2 linked regions of the Latilactobacillus sakei subsp. sakei DSM 20017 = JCM 1157 genome follow. The protein of the gene in region 2 binds, or shares a complex with, the protein of the main gene of each other region. Links are inferred from orthologs where the notes say so. Each region holds a gene or a part of one and is shown on either strand. Other genes may lie near its edges. The genes, in order: rpsG and tig.

Evidence for each region.
Region 1: the proteins of tig (region 2) and rpsG are in contact, whole or in part, in a crystal structure (PDB 3GTY), measured with the Thermotoga maritima proteins. The link is inferred for Latilactobacillus sakei subsp. sakei DSM 20017 = JCM 1157 from one-to-one orthologs. Residues at the interface, in WP_004081061.1 of Thermotoga maritima: Glu122, Val124, Val129, Leu130, Tyr133, Glu188, Gly259, Ile262, Tyr263, Glu266, Ser270, Glu273, Gln274, Glu277, Arg308, Gln311, Ile312, Ser315, Tyr316, Glu325, Arg329, Arg336, Leu363, Phe366, Trp367, Arg373, Leu377, Arg381, Leu384, Glu387; in WP_004081843.1 of Thermotoga maritima: Lys34, Lys52, Lys55, Glu59, Arg62, Gln63, Glu66, Asn67, Lys69, Val71, Arg95, Ala109, Lys110, Lys111, Gly112, Arg113, Pro114, Glu117, Glu121, Ile124, Ala125, Tyr127, Asn128, Asn129, Thr130, Gly131, Lys135, Asp139, Arg142, Met143.

Annotation. Positions count from the first base shown.
Region 1 is NZ_AP017929.1:698,878-703,632, reverse strand. The notes cover bases 867-3,667. They hold rpsG (30S ribosomal protein S7), read right to left. Parts: upstream 2,602-3,667; coding sequence 2,131-2,601; downstream 867-2,130. Other genes in these bases: LEUCM_RS03450 (prepilin peptidase), read left to right, coding at 3,385-3,667; rpsL (30S ribosomal protein S12), read right to left, coding at 2,691-3,104; fusA (elongation factor G), read right to left, coding at 867-2,035. Also shown: more of fusA, read right to left, coding at 1-866; more of LEUCM_RS03450, read left to right, coding at 3,668-4,074; LEUCM_RS03445 (isochorismatase family protein), read right to left, coding at 4,078-4,650.
Region 2 is NZ_AP017929.1:1,366,061-1,383,613, reverse strand. What follows is about bases 14,625-17,553. They hold tig (trigger factor), read right to left. Parts: upstream 16,773-17,553; coding sequence 15,477-16,772; downstream 14,625-15,476. Other genes in these bases: tuf (elongation factor Tu), read right to left, coding at 16,983-17,553; clpX (ATP-dependent Clp protease ATP-binding subunit ClpX), read right to left, coding at 14,625-15,267. Also shown: pfkB (1-phosphofructokinase), read left to right, coding at 1-725; LEUCM_RS06935 (PTS fructose transporter subunit IIABC), read left to right, coding at 750-2,684; LEUCM_RS06930 (AAA family ATPase), read right to left, coding at 2,744-5,269; LEUCM_RS06925 (MarR family winged helix-turn-helix transcriptional regulator), read right to left, coding at 5,272-5,742; LEUCM_RS06920 (YitT family protein), read right to left, coding at 5,844-6,683; LEUCM_RS06915 (SDR family oxidoreductase), read right to left, coding at 6,814-7,842; LEUCM_RS06910 (TetR/AcrR family transcriptional regulator), read left to right, coding at 7,955-8,524; excinuclease ABC subunit UvrC, read right to left, coding at 8,568-10,346; LEUCM_RS06900 (amino acid ABC transporter ATP-binding protein), read right to left, coding at 10,426-11,157; LEUCM_RS06895 (ABC transporter substrate-binding protein/permease), read right to left, coding at 11,150-12,613; LEUCM_RS09915 (SPJ_0845 family protein), read left to right, coding at 12,748-12,900; LEUCM_RS06890 (nucleoside triphosphate pyrophosphohydrolase family protein), read right to left, coding at 12,975-13,268; yihA (ribosome biogenesis GTP-binding protein YihA/YsxC), read right to left, coding at 13,268-13,867; more of clpX, read right to left, coding at 14,014-14,624. UniProt on the Bacillus subtilis protein: Involved in protein export. Acts as a chaperone by maintaining the newly synthesized protein in an open conformation. Functions as a peptidyl-prolyl cis-trans isomerase.

The sequences.
Region 1 (4,755 bases), 670 kb from region 2 along the record:
CTGAGTAGTGGTCAAATACCATTGTAAATGTCCCACGACCTTGTGTAGCTGAACGTAATGTTGTAGCATAACCAAACATTTCTGACAATGGAACCATTGCATTAACGATTTGGGCATTACCACGTGCTTCCATACCTTCAACAGCACCACGACGAGCAGTTACTTGTCCCATGATATCGCCAAGATATTCTTCAGGAGCAATAACTTCAACCTTCATGATAGGTTCAAGGATTTCAGCGCCAGCTTGTTTAGCAGCGTTCTTCAATGCCATTGATGCAGCGATCTTAAATGCTGATTCATTAGAATCGACATCATGATAACTACCATCATATAACTTAGCTTTAACGTCAATCAATGGGTAACCAGCTAAGACACCGTTTGCCATTGATTCTTTCAAGCCTTGTTCAACTGATGGGATGTATTCACGAGGAACAACACCACCGACGATAGCGTCTTCGAATTCGAAGCCTTTACCTTCTTCATTAGGTGTAAATTCAACCCAAACGTCACCATATTGACCTTTACCACCGGATTGACGAACGAATTTACCTTGTGCAGATGCTTGTTTTGTGAATGTTTCACGGTAAGCAACTTGAGGTTCACCAATTTTGGCAACCACTTTAAATTCACGTCTCATACGATCAACCATGATATCCAAATGCAATTCACCCATACCAGAAATAAGCGTTTCGCCTGTTTCATTGTTGGTTTCAGCCTTGAATGTAGGATCTTCTTCAGCAAGTTTTTGTAAAGCAAGATCTAACTTATCACGATCTTCTTTTGATTCAGGTTCAACAGAAACTTGGATAACTGGGTCAGGGAATTCCATTGATTCCAAGATTAATGGATGATCAACGTCAGTCAATGAATCACCAGTTGTTGTATTCTTCAAACCGATTGCAGCAGCGATATCCCCAGAGAATACTTCAGGAATTTCGTTACGGTGATTTGAATGCATTTGTAATAAACGACCAACACGTTCACGTTTGTCTTTAGTTGCATTCAAGATGTATGAACCAGATTGTAATGTACCAGTATAAACACGGAAGAATGTTAAACGACCAACGAATGGGTCAGTAGCAATCTTAAATGCTAAACCAGCAAATGGTTTGTCATCGCCAGCCATCAATTCAACTTCTGAATCGTCTTCTGGGTTTTTAGCGTTGTAAGGACGTACGTCTAATGGTGATGGTAGGTAATCTACAACACCATCCATTAACATTTGAACACCCTTGTTTTTGAAAGCTGAACCAGCGAAAACTGGGAAGAATTTCAAATCGATAGTTGCTTGACGGATAGCAGCTTTCAATTCTTCTTTAGAAATTTCTTCGCCTTCTAAGTATTTGTCCATAATGTCGTCATTAACATCAGCAACAGCTTCAACTAATTCGGCACGACGTTTTGTAGCTTGTTCTAGGTAGTCAGCAGGTACGTCAACTGTATCCCACTTAGCGCCTAATTCATCTTCGTCATAGATATCAGCTTGCATTTCGATCAAATCAATAACGCCTTGGAATTCATCTTCAGCGCCAATTGGCATTTGAACGGCATGTGCGTTAGCTTGTAGGCGATCTTCCAATGTTGTCATTGAATAATCAAAGTTAGCGCCAAGTTTGTCCATCTTATTAACGAAAACAATACGAGGTACACCATAAGTAGTAGCTTGACGCCAAACATTTTCAGTTTGAGGTTCAACCCCTGATTGAGCATCTAAGACAGTGATAGCACCATCTAAAACACGCAATGAACGTTCAACTTCGATTGTGAAATCAACGTGACCTGGTGTATCAATGATATTTACTCGATTACCTTTCCATTCAGCAGTTGTAGCAGCTGATGTGATTGTAATCCCACGTTCTTGTTCTTGTTCCATCCAATCCATTTGTGAAGCACCTTCATGTGTTTCACCAATCTTATGGATTTTACCAGTATAGTACAAGATACGTTCTGTAGTAGTTGTTTTACCAGCATCAATATGTGCCATGATACCAATATTACGCGTTTTGTCTAACGGAAATTCACGTTTGTTTGCCATAAGTGAATGTTACTCCTCTCGAATATTAACCTAAAGACAACAAGAGGCCATTATATGATTTTTTAAAAAACATACAATAGCCAACCTTGATAATCTTACCAGCGATAATGTGCAAATGCGCGGTTGGCATCAGCCATTTTATGTGTATCTTCACGTTTCTTAACAGCAGCACCAGTGTTGTTGGCAGCATCCATGATTTCACGTGCAAGACGTTGATCCATAGTATGTTCCCCACGTAGGCGAGCGTAGCTTACTAACCAGCGTAAACCTAAAGTTGTACGACGTTCTGGACGAACTTCAATTGGCACTTGGTAGTTAGAACCACCGATACGGCGAGCTTTAACTTCAAGTACTGGCATGATGTTGTTCATAGCTTCTTCGAACACTTCTAATGGTTCATTACCAGTTTCTTCTTTAATAATATCAAATGCGTCATATAAGATTGTTGACGCTGTACCACGTTTACCATCAATCATTAAGCGGTTGATTAAGCGTGAAACCAATTTAGAATTGTACATTGGATCAGGTAAAACGTCACGTTTTGCAACATAGCCTTTTCTTGGCATCCTGATAACCTCCTCAAGATATTTAAGTCCTTGAAGTAACACACAGTGTCATTTAAACTTCAATCGACTTTTTCAAATTTTTTTGTGTGTTATTTTTTAGGTCTCTTAGTACCATATTTAGAACGGCTTTGCATACGACCGTCAACGCCGGCTGTATCTAAAGCACCACGAATAACGTGATAACGAACCCCAGGTAAATCCTTAACACGGCCCCCACGGATAAGAACAACACTATGTTCTTGTAGGTTATGACCAATACCAGGAATATAAGCTGTGACTTCGATTAAGTTAGATAAGCGCACACGAGCATACTTACGTAAAGCAGAGTTAGGCTTTTTAGGTGTCATAGTACCGACACGAGTAGCGACCCCACGTTTTTGTGGTGCTGGATTATCTGTAGCTTTTTTCTTCATACTATTGTAGCCAAAGTTTAATGCAGGTGCATCAGACTTTGAAGTTCTTGATTTACGACCCTTACGTACCAATTGGTTAATTGTTGGCATTTGAAGGTTCCTCCTTCCTTGATCTGAAAGTTATTTTTAAGTTTTAAGTCCACACATCCAGGTGGTTCTTTTTTTGTGATAAAAAAATGGCAACCTAGATTGCGCGAATTGTGATGCATTTTTAGACGTCAGTCAGCATGTCTGTTATCCAGAAAACCTCCGTAAAAAGCACATCTATAAGAATAGCATGCAAAAAATCGAAAGTCAACTCGATTTCGGCTACTTTTCTGAAAAAAGCAACGTCCTTTTACCGTAGTTTAAGAGTAAGGAGGATTCACTTATGTTACTTTATTTAATCATCTTTTATAGCGGTGCTTGTTGCGCCTCATTTCTAACCGTTTGCGCCTGGCGCTTACCCATCGAAAAGTCCATTATCACACCACGTTCGCACTGCGATTGCTGTCAGCAACCACTGGCTTGGCATGATTTATTACCACTATTCAGCTACCTATACTTACATGGCCACTGCCGCACTTGTCATGCTCAGATTAAGCCCACTTTTTTATTCAGCGAACTAATTGGTGGTCTATTGGCCTGCTTCATTTTTAGCGAATCCCTTTCTTGGGACCTCGCTTATTTACTCGTGATTCTCTTTTATATCAGTCTCGTTGACCTCTTCTACTATATTCTCTATCCAATCCCCTTATTCGCATCACTGGTGCCCCTCTTTTATTTGTATTGGCCACAGAATCATTGGCTAGGAGCCATCGTCTTTTGCTGCGGGCTGTTGCTCACCACTTACTGGGCGTCTGGTTTTGGCTTTGGTGATGTCGAGTTACTCACTATCCTGACGCTCTGGGTGGGTCTTGAATCCGTTTTACGAATTCTCTTGGCGGCCTGTCTAATCTGTATTCTATTTCAAGGCATCAAAAAAATCTGGCCATCGCCTAAACAAGCGACGCGCCAGATTCCGTTTATCCCCTATATATCGATGGGTGTGGTGATACTACTCCTACAAACACCACAATAATGATTATTTCTTTTTCAAAAACGATGCCGTAGACATCACTTGCCCCATTCTCGGGAAAATATATTGCAAGCTGTGTTGGTGTTCAATCGCCGTGCTGGCGGTCATTGCATCTTCAATGAAGATTTGGTGATAGTTATGTTCAAACGCATCACGCGCCGTTGATTCCACGCCAATATTGGTGGAAATCCCACATAAGACGATGGTTTCAATCCCTCTTCTGCGTAATTGAAGGTCTAAGTCGGTGCCATAGAAGGCTCCCCATTGGCGTTTTGTAATTTGATGCGCATTTTTGTAGTTCGCAATTTCTGCTAATAAACGTGTGTTCAGTAGCGGTGATGGTTGGCGATAGTCAGGTGTCCGTTCACCTAAATTAGGCGTTAGTTGATCTTGGCCGTCTGTGACGCCAACATTTACGAGGACAACAAAACCTTGGTGCGCTTCAAAGTCTTCGATTAGTTGTTGGGCGTTTTGAACGACCGTTTCACCCGCATGAGGTGCGAGTGTTGGGCGATCCGCAATGCCCGGCTGTAAATCAATCACCACTAGGGCTGTTTTGGCATAATCAATGGTTGTCATCTGAAAGCTCCTTTTAATTTGGTAGACAAAAAGAGGCCCCGAGGGACCTCTTTTTAACGTGCATTTAAAGGCATATTCCTGTGCCTAGCGCTGTCCGTCGAATAA
Region 2 (17,553 bases):
AATTCATCCAAAACAAACTCAATAATGCGTCTATTGACTGTCGCTTCACAGAAGTTGAAGAAGATACACGGATTAACGTCAAGTTAAAAGATAGCGTTGAAGAAACTGAAATCAACGGCCAAGGCCCTCACGTTTCAGCTGGTGCTGTTGATAACTTGAAGCAACAATTGGCTAAATTAGAAGCAGGCGATATCGTCTTTATGTCAGGCAGTTTGCCACCTAACTTACCTGCTAGCTTCTATAAAGACTTGATTCCAATGATTCAAGCGCACAATGCTGAATTCGTAATTGATACAACTGGTCAAGCCTTATTAGATACTTTAGCTGAAAAGCCATTGGTGATTAAACCCAACCACCATGAACTAGCCGAATTATTCGACACGCAATTTGCTAACCAAGGTGAAATCATCGCTGCCGGACGCAAATTATTAGACAAAGGTGCACAACACGTATTGGTCTCAATGGCCGGTGATGGCGCCCTCTTAATTACACCAGACCACGCTTATCTCGGTGGCACCCCTAAAGGGACTGTGATTAATTCCGTTGGTGCTGGTGATTCAATGATTGCCGGCTTTGTCGGGACATTCGCGCAACATCACGATGCACTAGCTGCTTTCAAAACAAGTCTTGCTTGTGGCAGTGCCACAGCCTTTTCAGAAGATTTAGCGACTAGCGCTAAGATTAACGAACTCTTACCACAAATTGAAATCACACAAGTTGATTAATTTTAAACACAAAGGAGATTTATTATGAACATCCAAGATTTACTCTTAAAAGATGCGATGATCATGGATTTACAAGCAACGACTAAAGAAGCCGCTGTTGATGAAATGGTTGCCCGCTACAAAGATATCGGTGTTATCACAGATGATGCCCTCTATCGTAAAGATATTTTGGCTCGTGAAGCCCAATCATCAACTGGGATTGGCGAAGGCATTGCGATGCCCCATGCCAAAGATAGTGCTGTTCAACGCGCAACTGTTTTATTCGCTAAGAGTCAAAATGGTGTTGAATATGACGCATTAGACGGCCAACCCGTTTACTTGTTCTTCATGATTGCTGCTCCAGAAGGCGCTAACGATACGCATTTACAAGCCCTAGCTGGTCTTTCATCACTTTTAATCAACCCACAATTAGTGGCTGATTTGAAACTAGCCCAAACACCTGAAGATGTTCAAGAACTCTTTGCTAAGGCCCAAGCAGCCAAAGATGCTGAAGACGCTAAGGAAGAAGCAGAAGAAGCTGCTAAAGCACAAGCCGCTGCTGCAACACCTGCTGATGAACAAAAACCATTTATCGTTGCTGTTACAGCTTGCCCAACTGGGATTGCTCACACTTACATGGCCGAAGCTGCTTTGAAAGAAACAGCTGCTAAAATGGGCATCGATATCAAAGTTGAAACAAATGGTTCTGAAGGGGTTAAACACCAATTAACAGCCGATGATATCAGCCGTGCAACAGGTGTCATCATCGCTGCTGATAAGAAAGTCGATATGCCTCGTTTCAACGGCAAACATCTCTTGAACCGCCCTGTTATCGACGGTATCAAAAAACCTGCCGAATTGATCCAAAAAACATTGGATGAAGAAGGTTCAATCTTCCATGCAACAGAATCACAAGCAAGCGAAGAAGCTTCAGCTGATAAGAAAACACTTTGGAGCCGTATCTACCAAGATTTAATGAATGGTGTTTCAAATATGTTACCATTCGTTGTCGGTGGTGGGATTTTAATGGCCATCTCATTCCTATTGGAACAAACAGTTGGCGCTCATTCAACAACCTTTATTTTCTTAAACTCATTAGGTAATAATGCTTTTAACTTCTTAATTCCAGTTCTTGCTGCTTACATCGCGATTTCAATCGGTGACCGCCCCGCTTTAATGCCTGGGTTTGTCGGCGGGTATATGGCCAGTCAAGCAACAGCTAGTGTGATTTCTTCTGATAGTCCTGCCGGTTTCCTTGGTGGTTTAGCTGCTGGGTTCATCGCTGGTTGGGTCATCGTTGGTTTGAAGAAAGCCTTCAAGAACTTACCACAAACATTAGATGGTTTAAAACCAATCCTGATTTTCCCTGTTCTTGGTCTATTGATTGTTGGCTTTATCATGTTCTTTATGGTCAACCCAGTCTTCGCTCAAATTAATCTCTGGTTAAGCACATTCTTAACGCACTTAGGGGCTGGCAATGCCTTATTGCTTGGTGCGATTTTAGGCGGTATGATGTCCGTTGATATGGGTGGTCCTTTCAATAAGGCTGCTTATACCTTCGCAATCGGTGTTTTCACAACCACTAAAGATGGCTCATTAATGGCCGCTGTTATGGCTGGTGGGATGGTACCACCATTGGCAATCGCCGTTGCTGCAACAATCTTCAAAAATAAATTTACAGGTAGTGAACGGAAACAAGCCTTTGCTAACTACGTCTTAGGGATTTCATTCATTACTGAAGGTGCTATTCCATTTGCTGCAACAGATCCATTGCACGTTATCGTTTCAAGTGTCATCGGCTCAGCAATCGGTGGTGGTTTAACCCAATTATGGCAAATCACTGTTCCGGCACCACATGGTGGGATTTTCGTAGCCCCACTTGCTAACCACGGTTTACTCTTTGTCCTTGCTGTATTAATCGGGACATTCGTCAGTGCCTTAATCTTAGGCCTCTGGCGTCCAGTTGCTAAAGAAGCTTAATTTAAAAAAGTCGCAGTCAAATGACTGCGACTTTTTATTTGCCATTAAAACTAGCGCTTTTAATGGCTATTTAGTTGAAACTTTTTAAAATGCGCCCGAAGATAACTTAACGTTAAGCTTTCAGTCTGTGAAGCGACCAATTCAGATGGCGTCCCACTAGCCATCACTTGACCACCTTGGCTACCGCCTTTTGGGCCTAAATCAATTAAATAATCAGCATTCGTCATCAAATCAAGGTCGTGGGTAATCATAATCACCGTTGCGCCTTTGGCTTTTAATTGATTAATAACGCCCATCAAGGTTTCCACATCCCGTGGATGCAAGCCAACAGATGGTTCATCGAAGACGAATAACGTCCCGGCTCGTTTTTTATTCAAATGCGTCACTAGCTTTAGCCGTTGCGCTTCGCCACCTGAAAGACTCGGTGTACTTTCACCAAGGTGCAAATACCCTAAGCCGATCTCTTTGAGAATCTTAAGTTCTTTCAAGATATTGGGCACATCCGCAAAAACGGGTATTGCTTCTTCTACTGATAAGGCCAATAAATCCACGATACTGTAACTATGCCACTTAATTACCTCAATTGCCGGCTTATATCGTTTGCCCTGACATTCCGGACAAACTTCTTCCATATCTGGTAAGTATTGAATATCCAAAATAATACTGCCCAGACCGCCACAATTGGGGCAGGCGCCTTCTTTATTGTTATACGAAAAATGGGCAATCCCATAATTGTGGGCTTGTGATTCCGGTAGCCCAGCAAATAATTTCCGAAGATTCGTCATGATGTTAGTATAAGTGGCTAAAGTCGAACGCGTGTTTTTACCAACTGGTTTGGCATCAATGCTAACTACCGCTGTTAAATCCGTCGTTAACTGTGTCACCTGTTTGGGAAGTTGCTCACGCTTATGGTGGGCTTCAATCGCCGGTACCAAACTATCCAAGATTAAACTTGTCTTACCAGCCCCCGAGAAGCCAGAAACTGCCGTAATTTGATTATCTGGTATTTCAATCGTCACATCACGCAGATTAAAATACTGGCCAACCGCCATTGTCGTTCGAACACCTGAAGCTTGCGTTGCTACTTTGGGATACAAAATATTGGCCCGACCGGCGATGTATGGTCCAATTAATGATTGTGGGTCTTGCACTAAATCGGCCGGCTTGCCTTGTGCAATCACCTGACCGCCATTGCGACCCGCTGCCGGGCCAATTTCAATCACCCAGTCGGCTTGGCTAATGATGTTGACTTCATGATCAACGACCACTAATGAATTGCCTTGCGCCACTAACTGTCTGAAAATATGAATTAAACCTTCAACATTATCCGGATGCAACCCAATTGATGGTTCATCCAAGACATACAAAACACCGGTTGTTGCCGTTCTTAAGGTCCGCGCTAATTGTATTCGTTGGAGTTCGCCAGTCGATAATGTATTGCCATTCCGCGACAACGTTAAATAGTCGAGTCCTAATGACAATAATGGCTGCAACGTTTCTAATAAGTTCTTAAACAAAATGGTTGCCATTTGTTGCATCTCGTCTGGTAAATCGGCTTTAGTAGCCGTTACCCAAGTGTCTAATGCCCCTAGCGTCATATCAGAAACTGCCGCAATATTTTGCCCGCCAACGGTTTGCGTTAGTAGTTCGGGATTGAGCCGTGTCCCGTGACATGTTGGACAAGTTGAAAAATGAAAAAAAGAATTGACCTTGGCCATCGCACGATCACTTTTGACCGATTTCAAAGATTCATAAACGGCGTCGTAGGCATTTTCATAGAGTGTATTTTCCGTACTAAAGACGCGACCGGTTGATGTGTGAAAATCGACCGCGTATTTATTCCGCTTACCATGCAAGACGATTTCTTTTTCCTTGGCCGTCAAATCTTTATAAGGGACATCAATTCGAACCCCGATATGTGCCGCGACCGTTGGCATAAAGTTCCGACCTGGTAAACGCCAAGAAGCGATTGCTCCGTCTTCAATACTAAGATTTTCATCCGCAATGATTTTGCGATCATCTAGCGTTTGAACTTGTCCAGTCCCATGACATTCTGGACAGGCACCTGCTGAATTAAAAGCGAAATCCTCAGCCGATTTAGCCATAAATTGCACCTGGCATGTTGGACAGGTAATAACGCCCATTTTATCGCCAGCTAAATCCATCGCTTGCGCAATCTTTAAACTAGGTTGAATCTCATGCCCGTTTGGACAACGCGTCGTGCCTAAGCGTGAAAAAATTAACCGCACACCATTAAAAATTTCACTCATCGACCCCACTGTCGACCGTTCTGATGGGACACTGGGGCGTTGTCGTAATGCAATTGCCGATGGAATATGCCGGACTTCTTGCACTTGCGAGCGTTTATTCTGCGTGATACGCCGCCGTGTGTAAGTCGAGAGCGCTTCTAAGTAACGCCGTGAGCCTTCCGCGTATAAAATGCCCATCGCCAATGAACTTTTACCCGATCCTGAGGGCCCCGAAATCGCGACAAATTGGTTCAAAGGAATATCGACATTAATATTTTTTAAGTTATTGACGTTACCGCCCCGCACTTCAATCTGCGTTGGTTGTTTAACTGCCATGATTAACCTTCTTCTTTTTTAGATTGACGGTTAAAAGTCGCCGCTTCTGCTTCTAAATTTGCTAAAATCCGTTCCAAATAACCATCAACGGCTGTTACTTCCGCATCGGAAAAGCCTTTATAAAAAACGGCACTCAATCGTTGACTAACATCATCCCCGACACTTTGTTGCGCCGCACCAAGCGGTGTTAAATCAAAAACACGCTTACGCTTGTCAACTGGCGATTGTTCGCTAATCAATAATTGCTGTTTTTCAAGCCGATGAAGCATTAGCGACAAACTACTATTAGCCAAACCAGTAACTTGTGCCAATTCCGTCGCCGTTTGCGGATGGCGGTCCCACAACGCCGACAATATTTTACCTTGTTCCGCATTATAGCGCGCCCGCTGATCCGCCAATAGATAGCGATTAAATAGCCGCGTATTCAACAACCGAATCTTCAAGGTTAAATAACCGCCTCTTTTAGTTTTCATCCTAATAACCCCTTATTTGTTTTGATATCAACATTATTTATATATTACTATATAAAACTAATTTTAGCGACTAAAAAACATCATGGGTACCCACGATGCTTCTATAGTAACTGTTTTAATTGTTCCGCTTGCACACTACGGACTTCTTCTACAACCACCAACGCTTTGACATCGATTTGTGAGACAACCGGTACCAAAGTGGCGAGTTGTTTCGCCGTACAAATGGCATATAACATCGGCCGCTCATTTTGGCTGTAATAACCTTGAGCCTTGATAATTGTAATGCCTTGTTGAAACTGCGTCGACAACGTTTCAGCAATCGTTTCGTATTGATCTGAAATAATTGTTACCGCACGTTTAGCCCCAAATTTAGCCAATAGTTTATTCAAAACCACTGCTGATAAATAGAGTTCAATAATCGTTAAGAGCATATTTTGAAAACCGATAATCAAGCCCGACGGAATGGCGACAATTAAATCGAAAAAGAGCATCGCAGAGCCATTCGGGATTCCTAAATAGCGGTTAACGATCTTCGCCAGAATCGTGCTACCGGCAATTGTCCCTTGGCAATGAATAATAATTGCCATTGCAATCCCCATCAAGACGCCACCAATCACCGTTGGAATTAAGGTTTGCGTTGTATGATAGCCGATAAAATGCGGTAGCTTTAAAAAGAGCGAAATCCAGATTACCGCCCAAACAGAATACCAAATCGTTTGACGCTCAAGGTATCTAAAGCCAATCACCACTAATATGCCGTTTAAGATTAGATTCGTAAAGGCCGGCGGAATCGCAAGTGCATAATACCCAATCGCGGTGAGTCCGGTCACGCCGCCCTCACCGATTTGATGGGGAATCAAGAAATCGTTAATGGCGATGGCATAAATAAAGGCCCCAATGATAATGCCCAGTCCGTTTTTTAAAATTGTTTTTTTCTGCATTTGTGTCACTTCCCGTTCCAAATTAACATAAGCGTATCATACATCGGGGGCTGGATAAAAGGGGCATTTTAGATTAACTTGAAACCGCCAAAAAACGCCACAGGGATTGCCCAGTGACGTTCACCAATCTTTATTTAATAATACCTAAATCGATCATCGATTGACCGGTTGCAATAATCGAATCTGCTGCCGATCTTGGTTGCCAACCTAAAAGCTTTTTAGCTTTTTCATTACTTGTATCGGCGTATTTACCCACTAAAGTCGCTAACATTCGTAAATCCGGTTTGAAAGTCGCTGCTAGCTTAATAACACTATTGGGAATTGTCTTTTGCGGTAATCGACTTGCATATTGTGGGAAAGCACCGCGTAAGACATCGGCCACTTCTAACATAGATAATGTTTCACCAGTGGTTGCTAAGAAGCGTTCGCCATCTGCTTGTGGCGCAGTCATCGCTAATAGGTGTAAACTCGCAACATCACGGACATCGACGTACCCTGATTTTACTTGTGGCACAGCCTTAACTTGGCCATTTAACAGTTGTTCAACTTGCACGTTTGAATGCGAATAAACGGATGATAAAACAGGGCCCATCACACCAACTGGGTTGACAGCTGCTAGTGATAAGCCTTGCCCTTCAGTTTTAATGAAGTTCCAGGCCGCCTGTTCAGCTAACGTTTTCGATTTTTGATAAGGATGAATATTTTTAGCACTTAAATCTGACCAGTCGGCTTCAGTGTAAGGCGTTTGTTGATTAGGATGCCCCGCACAGATTGCCCCGTAAGCAGAGGTTAACACGACGCGCTTAACATTCGCATCGCGAGCGGCTTTTAAAACCATTAAGACACCATTCACTGCCGGATTAATCATTTCAGATTCATCCTTGAAATTTAATTTAGGCGTTGGTGAGGCCACATGCATGACGTAACTGACCCCAACCATCGCAGCCGGCCATTGCTCTGGATGTTGCAAGTCGGCTTCCACGAACGATAAATCTTCAATATTGGTAATCCCGTTTGCTTGCATGCTAGTGACAATCCGTTGACTCTTAGCCATTGAACGCACCGTTGTCCGAACGGCGTAGCCCTGTTCTAATAATTGTAAAATAATATGTGATGCAATAAAACCACTACCACCAGTTACTAATACTAATTCTTTCATCTTCAATTCCTCGCTTTCGTTACACTTGTAACATCTATGGCTTTATATTAAAATAAAAGACGTTCACAAACAAGCGATTCATCAGCATCTGTGACAGAAAGGCGGAATTGTTATGGCAGCAACTAACCATGCCCAAGCAATCAAACAAGATTCCCAAGAATACCTCACTACCGCATTATTACAACTCCTAGAGGCCCATCAATTTGAAGATATTACGGTCACCCAAGTCGTGAAACGTGCCGGTGTCAGTCGAATGGCTTTTTACCGCAACTTTGATTCACTCGAACAGGTCTTAATCGATTATTTTACACCCATTATCGAAACACACTTCAAGGCCGTCTTACAGCAACAATCCGCGGAACTTAAGTTAGCGGCCCTCTCGACATTTTTTATCGAATTAGAAGCGACTCTGAAACTGGCGGCCAAACGCGGTTTCGAACCGATCGTCCGCGACGTCTTCACGGACAATATTCAGCAATTTTATCAAACAATTGACCCCTGGCGGTCACTGGATGCGATTCGGCAAAAATATTACGTGCAATTCATGGCGGTTGGTGTCTACCAAATTTGGCGTGATTGGTTACTGGGCGGACAAAAAGAATCCTTATCATTTATTCATCAACTATTAGCAAATTTACAACATCATATGGACCTGGCTGTTAGCCAACCATTAGCGGATTAAAAAACGTTAGGCTAGACAATAATTTGTCTAGCCTAACGTTTTTTTATAGTGACAATTTAATGGTTTGCGCAACTGTCTTCGAGATTCCGAGTGCTTCAAGTTCTTCAACAGACGCATCTTTAATATGCTTCATCGAGCCAAAATTCTTCAAGAGTTTCGTCCGCGTTTTCGGACCAACCCCCTTGATATCATCTAACTTAGAACTCAACGAATTCTTACCACGCAACTGACGATGAAAACTAATCGCAAAGCGATGGACTTCATCTTGAATTCGCGTCAATAAGTAAAAGCCCTGACTCTTAGGATCAAGCTGAATCGTTTGATCGGCTTCACCAAATAATAACGAAGCTGTTTTATGGTGATTATCCTTAACCATCCCCGCAACTGGAATTGTGAGCCCTAATTCGTTTTCTAAGACGTCTTTGGCGGCATTGAGTTCAACTACCCCACCATCCATTAAAATTAAGTCAGGCAGCGCTTTGCCCTCTTTTAACAAGCGTGAATAACGGCGATAGATCACCTCGCGCGTATTGGCATCTTCGTTGGCGCCGGCGCGCTCTGCCGTCTGGGTTAATTTATACTTCCGATAAAGCTTCTTCTCAGCGCGGCCATCAACAAATGTGACCATCGCCGACACCGGATCGGTCCCTTGAATATGCGAATGATCGAATGCTTCGATAACATGACCATGGGGTAAGCCGAGTGCATCCATAATTTCATCTTGCGCACCAACCGTCTTGCGATTATCGAGTTCCAATAAGCGGAACTTTTCTTCTAATACCAGACGGCTATTTTTTTGCGCCATTTCCATCAAGGCTTTTTTCTCTCCCCGTTGTGGCGTTCGAATCGGTACTTGCAAAATATCGGATAAGACTTGTTTTTCGATGCCATCTGGCACGAGAATTTCTCGTGGTAACACATTATTCTTACGGTTATACCATTGGAGAATAAAGGTCGCCAATTCTTCTTCCGGCGTATTCACACATGGAAAGAGGCGTTTTTCCCGCCGAATTAAACGTGCTTGGCGAATAAAGAAGATTTGAATCGACAACCAGCCTTTATCCATGTAAAAGGCAAATAAATCACGCGGTGTATGATCGTTAGAAATAATCTTTTGTTTTTCAACGGTTGCTTCAATATAGCGTAATTGATCACGCAACTCAGCGGCCCGCTCAAATTGCATCTCCTGGGCGGCCGTCGCCATTTTCTCTGTTAAATCCTTCTTAACATTGTCAACTTGCCCGTTTAAAAAGCGTTTAATTTTCTTAATCTGTTCGGTATAGGCTGCTTCTGGTACTTCCTGGAAACAAGCACCCAAGCACTGCCCCATATGATAGTACAAACAAGGGCGGCCTTGATGGCCCTGACAGCGCCGTAAGGGGTAAACACGTTGCAAGAAGCGTAAAGTCTCCTGAGCCGCATAAACGTCCGGATACGGGCCAAAATAATAGCCACCATCTTTTTTGACATCGCCAGTAATCAATAAGCGCGGATCACGTTCATTGGTGATCTTGATGTACGGATAGCCCGTCCCCCGTTTTAACTTGATATTAAAGTAGGGTTGGTGCTTTTGGATTAACGTAATTTCCAACAAAAAGGCCTCTTTATTTGTCGATGTAATGATTGTTTCAAAATCGACAATTTCAGAGACCAATTTGGCCGTCTTACCTTCGTGGCTACTCTTAAAATATGAGCGGACCCGGTTCTTAAGATTCTTGGCCTTCCCCACGTAGATAATCTGTGCGTTAATATCTTTCATCAAATAACAGCCTGGTAAGGCTGGTAATAAGGCTAATTTATGTTCGATATGTTCACTTGCCAAAAACACCACTCCTTTAATCCAAAACAAGTGTTCGTTCCTATATTTTACGTGTTTTTGGCTAAAATGCAACTATCGACAATTATTGCGCTAAAATTTTGGCTAGGAATTGTTGGGTCCGTTCTTCTTGCGGATGTTCGAAAAGTTGCGTTGGTGTCCCTTTTTCAACGATTTGGCTATCTGCCATGAACCAAACTTCATCAGCTACTTCCCGTGCAAAGCCCATTTCATGGGTAACAACCACCATTGTCATGCCTTCTTGTGCCAAATCTTGCATCACCTTCAACACTTCACCCACCATTTCTGGATCGAGCGCTGAGGTTGGTTCATCAAATAATAAGACATCTGGTGACATCGCAAGTGCTCTAGCAATAGCAATCCGTTGCTTTTGACCACCTGACAGTTGGTCACTATAAGCATCGGCCTTATCGGCTAATCCAACCCGTTCTAACAACTGTTGTGCTTTTTTTGTTGCTTCTTCTTTTGATTGACGTTTGACCTTTTGTGGTGCGAGTCTTAGGTTATCTAAAACCGTTAAGTTGGGGAACAGATTGAAGTTTTGGAAAACCATCCCCATCTTAGTCCGCATTTGGTCCAATTGTTTTTCAGAGAGACTCATCAAGTCGGTCCCTTCAAAAAGAATTTGACCACTCGTTGGTTCTTCTAACCGGTTCAAACACCGTAATAAGGTACTCTTCCCACCACCTGAAGGGCCGATGACAACGATCACTTGACCCGCTTCAACATCACCACTAACCCCGTTCAAAACAAGGTTATCGTCATATTTTTTAACTAATTGATTAATTTTAAGCATGTTGCATCTTCCTTTCAATATGGTTGAGTAGTTTCGAAAGACTAAAGGTTAAGATAAAGTAGATGACCATTGCGACAAAGATTGGTGCAACCCCTTTGTAGGTTGCTGATTGAACCACTTTTAATTGGTAAATCAAATCCGTCACACCGATAATTGAAACGATTGAACTTTCCTTGATTAATGAGATAAATTCGTTGCCTAAGGCTGGCCAGATGTTCTTCAAAGCTTGTGGTAAGATGATATACCGCATTGTATCGTGTTGTGAGAGCCCCAAACTTCTTGAAGCTTCCGTTTGACCAGCGTCAATCGCGTTGATCCCTGAACGAATAATTTCTGCGACGTACGCAGCACTGTTAAGCGAAACGGCAATCACGCCAGCGAATAAAGCTGGAATATTAACCCATAACCCAATCCCGAAGTAGACAAACATGATTTGAATCATCAATGGTGTGCCCCGGACGAATTCGATATACATCACGGCTAGGCTGTGGAATAGTTTATTCTTAGAAAGTCTTGCAAAGGCGAGTACAACCCCAATGAAGATCCCGATAATGATTGAAATAATTGTAATGAATAAGGTATAACCAATCCCTTTAGCGAAATAAGACCAGTAGTGCCACATACTTGTATTGTGCGTGTTCGTTTTCATCAAACTACCCGCACTCTTTAAATATTGCGGAATTAATTTTTGTTGCTTAATTTGAGCGATACTCTTATTAGCGGCAGCGACTAAAGTTGGTGAGTTCTTTGGAAATGCAATCGCTGAACCTTGCATATCTGCCCCTAAGTTAAATTTACCGTCGATTTGAACTAATTCAGGATCATTGCTGGCATAAGCAGTTGCCACTGGTTCTTCGGCCACAATCCCGTCAATTTTATGACTCTTAAGTGCTAATACTAAATCGGGTACTTTTGTTAAACCTGTAATCTGTGCATTTTTAATTTGTTTTTTAGCTAATGTTTGTTGGAGACTCCCAGTTTGGACCCCAACCTTCTTACCGATAAAACTATTTTTTGATTTATAAATCTTGGCGTCGGCCTTATTGACGAGGATCGATTGACCACCTAAGTAATAGACATCCGAGAAATCGACACTCTTAGTCCGTTCATCAGTTGGTGACATCGCTGAAATTACCATATCGACCTTGCCAGTTTCTAGACCAACTAACAACGCGTCAAAATCCATTGACTTGATCACTAACTTAACGTGTAAATCGTCAGCAACCTTTTGTGCAACGTCAATATCCATCCCAACGGTTTTATTTTTGCCGTTTTTATTCACTAAAAATTCATACGGTGCATAATCTGGGCTTGTCCCCAACACTAATGTCTTCTTAGCTTGAACGCGACTAACCGTCTGCCCCGCGGCTGATACAGCTTGGTTATTCCCCACTAATAGCGCTACCAGCAAGGCTAATGGTAGTAAAATGAATGCTAAACTTTTTTTGATAGTCATTTGATCCCCTCCTATGATGTTTTTCATAATACACTACTATAAATATTTATGCAATATTTATTTATAAATTAAGAATAATTGGCGAACTGATTTTTATCTGGTATGATAGACTCACATCAGAAAAGAGGGATATTATGGGCTTAAAAGTAACACGTCAAACAGATTTAACTAGTTTATTCGACAAATTTGCATCAATTCCCGGCGATCGGGAAAAAATGGCAGCTGAAGTTGAAGAAACGGCTGAAAAATTAAAAGAAACGGAATCAAAGACAACTAAAAAAGAATAATCAAAAAGAGGTGCGGACAAAATTACTTTGTCCGCACCTCTTTTTTAATACCTGACTCATAGCCCACGCTTTAATTATTCTGCGTGTCGTTCTGGATAACGTTCTTTAAGCTTTTCAATATTTTCTTGTGCTACTTTTTCAAAGTCGACGTTATTCCATTCAGCAATCTGTGATAGATACCAGAGTACATCACCAATCTTCTTGGTAAGTACCTGTTCATCTAGTTGGTGGCCTTGGAATGTATATTTTTTGACAATATCCACGACTTCGCCACTTTCGCTAGCTAAACCTAATGCCAAGTTCGTTAAAACTTGTTCATTACCATATAGCGTTCTGTTCGCTAATTTTTGGTATTCATTAAATTCCATTAACGACGACCTCCAATATCACATTGTTGTTCGATCCATTCCCAGACAGTATCCTTACCAGCACCAGTCAACGCACTGAAGCAGACAAACTTATCAACTGGGTTAAAATCAAGTGCCTCTTTAATGATCTTTTCTTGGCGATTCCATTTCCCAGTTGAGATTTTATCCATCTTAGTAGCAACCACTAAAACTGGAATATCGTAATACTTAGCGAAGACATACATTGCGATATCGTCATCAGTTGGTTCATGACGACCATCGATCAATGAAATTAAGCCGCGTAAATTATCCCGATTAGTGAGATAAGCCTCGATAATTTGCCCGAATTTTTCCCGTTGTTTCTTAGAAACCTTCGCATAGCCATAACCAGGCACATCGACGAAATAAAGTTCATTTTCAACACGGTAGAAATTTAGGGTTTGCGTCTTCCCTGGCTTACTAGATGTCCGTGCGTAACTCTTACGATTAATTAACTTATTAATCAAAGAAGATTTACCGACATTTGAGCGGCCAGATAACGCGATTTCAGGTAATTGGTCAGTGGGGTACTGCGAAGCAGCTACCGCACTCATCACCATTTCAACTTCATGTACTTCCATAATAACCTCCGATTATTTCCTTCGAATGCTAGTTTAGCATAAATAAATAATTATTGCGCCGTTGACTTATTTTCAAATCCATGTTTACGGCACCCTTATGTAAAAAAAGTTGCCGGGTCGATTACGCCCCGACAACTTCATAGTCATTATGACGCTTCTTGACCATCAGCTAAGAAAAGTTGTGGTTTAGCAGTGCCATCAACGGCTTCTTTTGTCACTAAGACTTTGACAACGTCTTCGCGACTTGGTACATCAAACATCATATCCATCATGACTTCTTCGATGATTGAACGGAGGCCACGCGCACCGGTATTACGTTCAATTGCAAGGTGAGCAATCGCATGTAATGCTTCTGGCGTGAATTCTAGTTCAACATCGTCTAAAGCCATCAATTTACTATATTGTTTAACTAAGGCGTTCTTAGGTTCCGTTAAGATCCGAACTAAGTCGTCTTCAGTTAATTTTTCAAGTGCAGCCGTGATTGGAATCCGACCAATGAATTCAGGGATAATCCCAAATTGCATTAAATCTTCCGTCACGATTTGTTGCATCAAGCTTTGATTTTCATCAACCGCTTGGCCAGCTTTGCTACCAAAACCAATCGTCTTTTCACCTAATCGGTTTTTAACGATTGTTTCGATGCCATCGAAGGCCCCACCAATAATGAATAAAATATTAGTTGTGTCGATTTGAATCAATTCTTGTTGTGGGTGCTTACGTCCGCCCTGAGGTGGCACGCTAGCAATTGTCCCTTCAAGAATCTTCAAGAGTGCTTGTTGCACCCCTTCACCAGAAACATCACGGGTAATTGAGACGTTTTCGCTCTTCTTGGCAATCTTATCAATTTCATCGATATAAATAATACCCCGTTCAGCGCGATCAACATCAAAATCAGCGTTTTGCAAGAGCTTCAAGAGAATATTCTCAACATCTTCACCAACATAACCGGCTTCCGTCAACGTCGTGGCATCCGCAATCGCAAATGGGACGTTAAGGATCCGTGCTAAGGTTTGGGCTAAGAATGTCTTACCTGAGCCAGTAGGCCCGATTAAAGCGATATTACTCTTTTGAAGTTCAGTATCACCTTTTTCGGCAACTGTCATTTGGTTAACACGTTTGTAATGGTTATAAACGGCAACTGAGAGCGCCTTTTTAGCTTCTGTTTGACCAATGACATAATCATTTAAAATTGCAAGAATTTCGCGTGGTTTTGGTACTTCTAATAAGTCATTAACAGCTTCATCTTTAAATTCTTCATCGATAATTTCTTTACAGAGATCGATACATTCATTACAGATATAAACACCAGGGCCGGCCACAATCTTCTTTACTTGATCTTGTGATTTACCACAAAACGAACAAGTAACAGGGCCATTCGTTGTTTCTGTATCATCTAACATACTGGGATTCTCCCCTTCCTATACATCTATCATAGCAGATTTCTAATATTAGTCATCTCAGACCGCTTAGAAATGTAATTAAGACTATATCACATCACTGCGCTAGATGAAAGCAATCCGTTTTTGACGCCATATAACGCAAAAGCGGGTTCAAAGTAGTCACCTTGAACCCGCTTTTAGAACCGATTAAAGCTCATCTAACTATCTAATTATTTAGCGTCTTTAACTTCAACAGCTGAATCAGCAATCACTTCGATAGCTTTCTTAACACCGATATCATGTTTTAACATGTCATCTGATAAGACGCTGCGAACAGCTGATTCTTCCATGTTGTATTGTTCTGCTAAACTCTTAAGTTCTGCAGCAACTTCTTCGTCAGTTGCTTCGATCTTTTCAGCTTCAACAACAGCTTCTAAGACAAGGCTTGTCTTAACGCGTTTGTCAGCATCACCGGCGAATTGTTTCTTCAAATCATCTTCTGTTGTACCAGTGATTTGATAGTACATTTCTGGGTTGATACCTTGTTGTTGCATGTTACCTAAGTATTGTTGTAATTGACTGTTGATTTCTTCGTCAATCATTGCTTGAGGTAATTCAGGAATTGTTGCATTTTCTGTTGCTTTAGCAACGGCTGTATCTTGGATAGCAGCGTCAGCAGCATCATTCTTTTGTTGTTTTAATTCTTCACGAATTTTTTCTTTTAATTCGTCTAATGAATCAACGTCTTCGTCGATATCCTTAGCAAATTCGTCGTCAAGTTCTGGTAATTCCTTACCCTTAACTTCGTGAATCTTAACCTTAAAGATTGCTTCTTTACCAGCTAATTCTTCTGCTTGGTAATCTTTAGGGAATGTTACTGTAACGTCAACATCTTCTTCAGCTTTGTGACCAACTAATTGATCTTCAAAACCAGGAATGAATGAGTTTGAACCTAATTCTAATGAGTAGTTATCTGCTTGGCCACCATCAAAAGGTACACCATCAACAGAACCAGCATAATCAATAACGACTGTGTCGCCATTTTCTGCTGCTGCATCTTCTTTAAGTACTAATTCAGCTTGACGTTCGCGACGTGTTTCAAGTTCTTGTTCTACGTCTTTAATTGTAATACGACGGCTTTGTTTTGGTACTTCTAAGCCTTTGTAATCGCCTAATTTAACTTCTGGTTTAACAGTGACCTGAGCAGTAAGGACCCAAGCTTCACCTTTTTCCATTTTTTCAACATTAATTTGTGGTTGATCAACTGGATCAATCCCTGCTTCTGCAACAGCTGCTTCATATGCTTCTGGTAATACAGCATTTAAGGCATCTTCGTAAAGTGCTTCTTCACCGTACATCTTGTTAAAGATTTGGCGAGGCATCTTTCCTTTACGGAAACCAGGTGTGTTGATGTTTTTACGTACACGTTTGAACGCTACGTCTAAACCTTCACTAATTTTATCTAAATCAATTTCAAAGGTAAGTTCACCATCATTGGCGCCCTTTTTTTCCCATTTTGCTGACATAATTTCCCTCCGACAGTTATATTCACAATCTATCAATTGCATACTTAATCAGCATAAACTATTTGACCTAAATTGTAAATATTTATTGGCCTAAAAAACCGATAAAATCCGTTTTTTTAGCGATTAAAGCGCATTATTGATTGAATGCTATGTATAAAAAAACTCGCAGTTTTTACACTACGAGTTTTTTCAATTCAACTAAGTTGAATATTAGTCAATAATTTCACTTACGACACCGGCACCAACAGTACGGCCACCTTCACGAACAGTAAACTTAAGACCCTTTTCAATAGCAACTGGTGAGATTAATTCAACAGTAAATGTTACGTTATCACCAGGCATAACCATTTCTACACCTTCTGGTAATTCGATAACACCTGTAACATCAGTTGTATGGAAGAAGAATTGTGGACGATAGTTTGAGAAGAATGGTGTATGACGACCACCTTCATCCTTGCTCAAGATATAAACTTCACCCTTGAAGTTTTTGTGAGTTTGGATTGAACCAGGTTTAGCTAAAACTTGGCCACGTTCGATGCTTTCGCGATCGATACCACGTAATAAAGCACCAATGTTATCGCCAGCTTGACCTTGATCCAATGTCTTACGGAACATTTCCAAACCAGTAACAGTTGTCTTAGCAATTTCTTCCTTAAGACCAACGATTTCAACTTCGTCACCGACAGTAACTTGGCCACGATCGATACGACCTGAAGCAACAGTACCACGACCAGTGATCGTAAATACGTCTTCAACAGGCATCAAGAATGGTTTGTCTGTG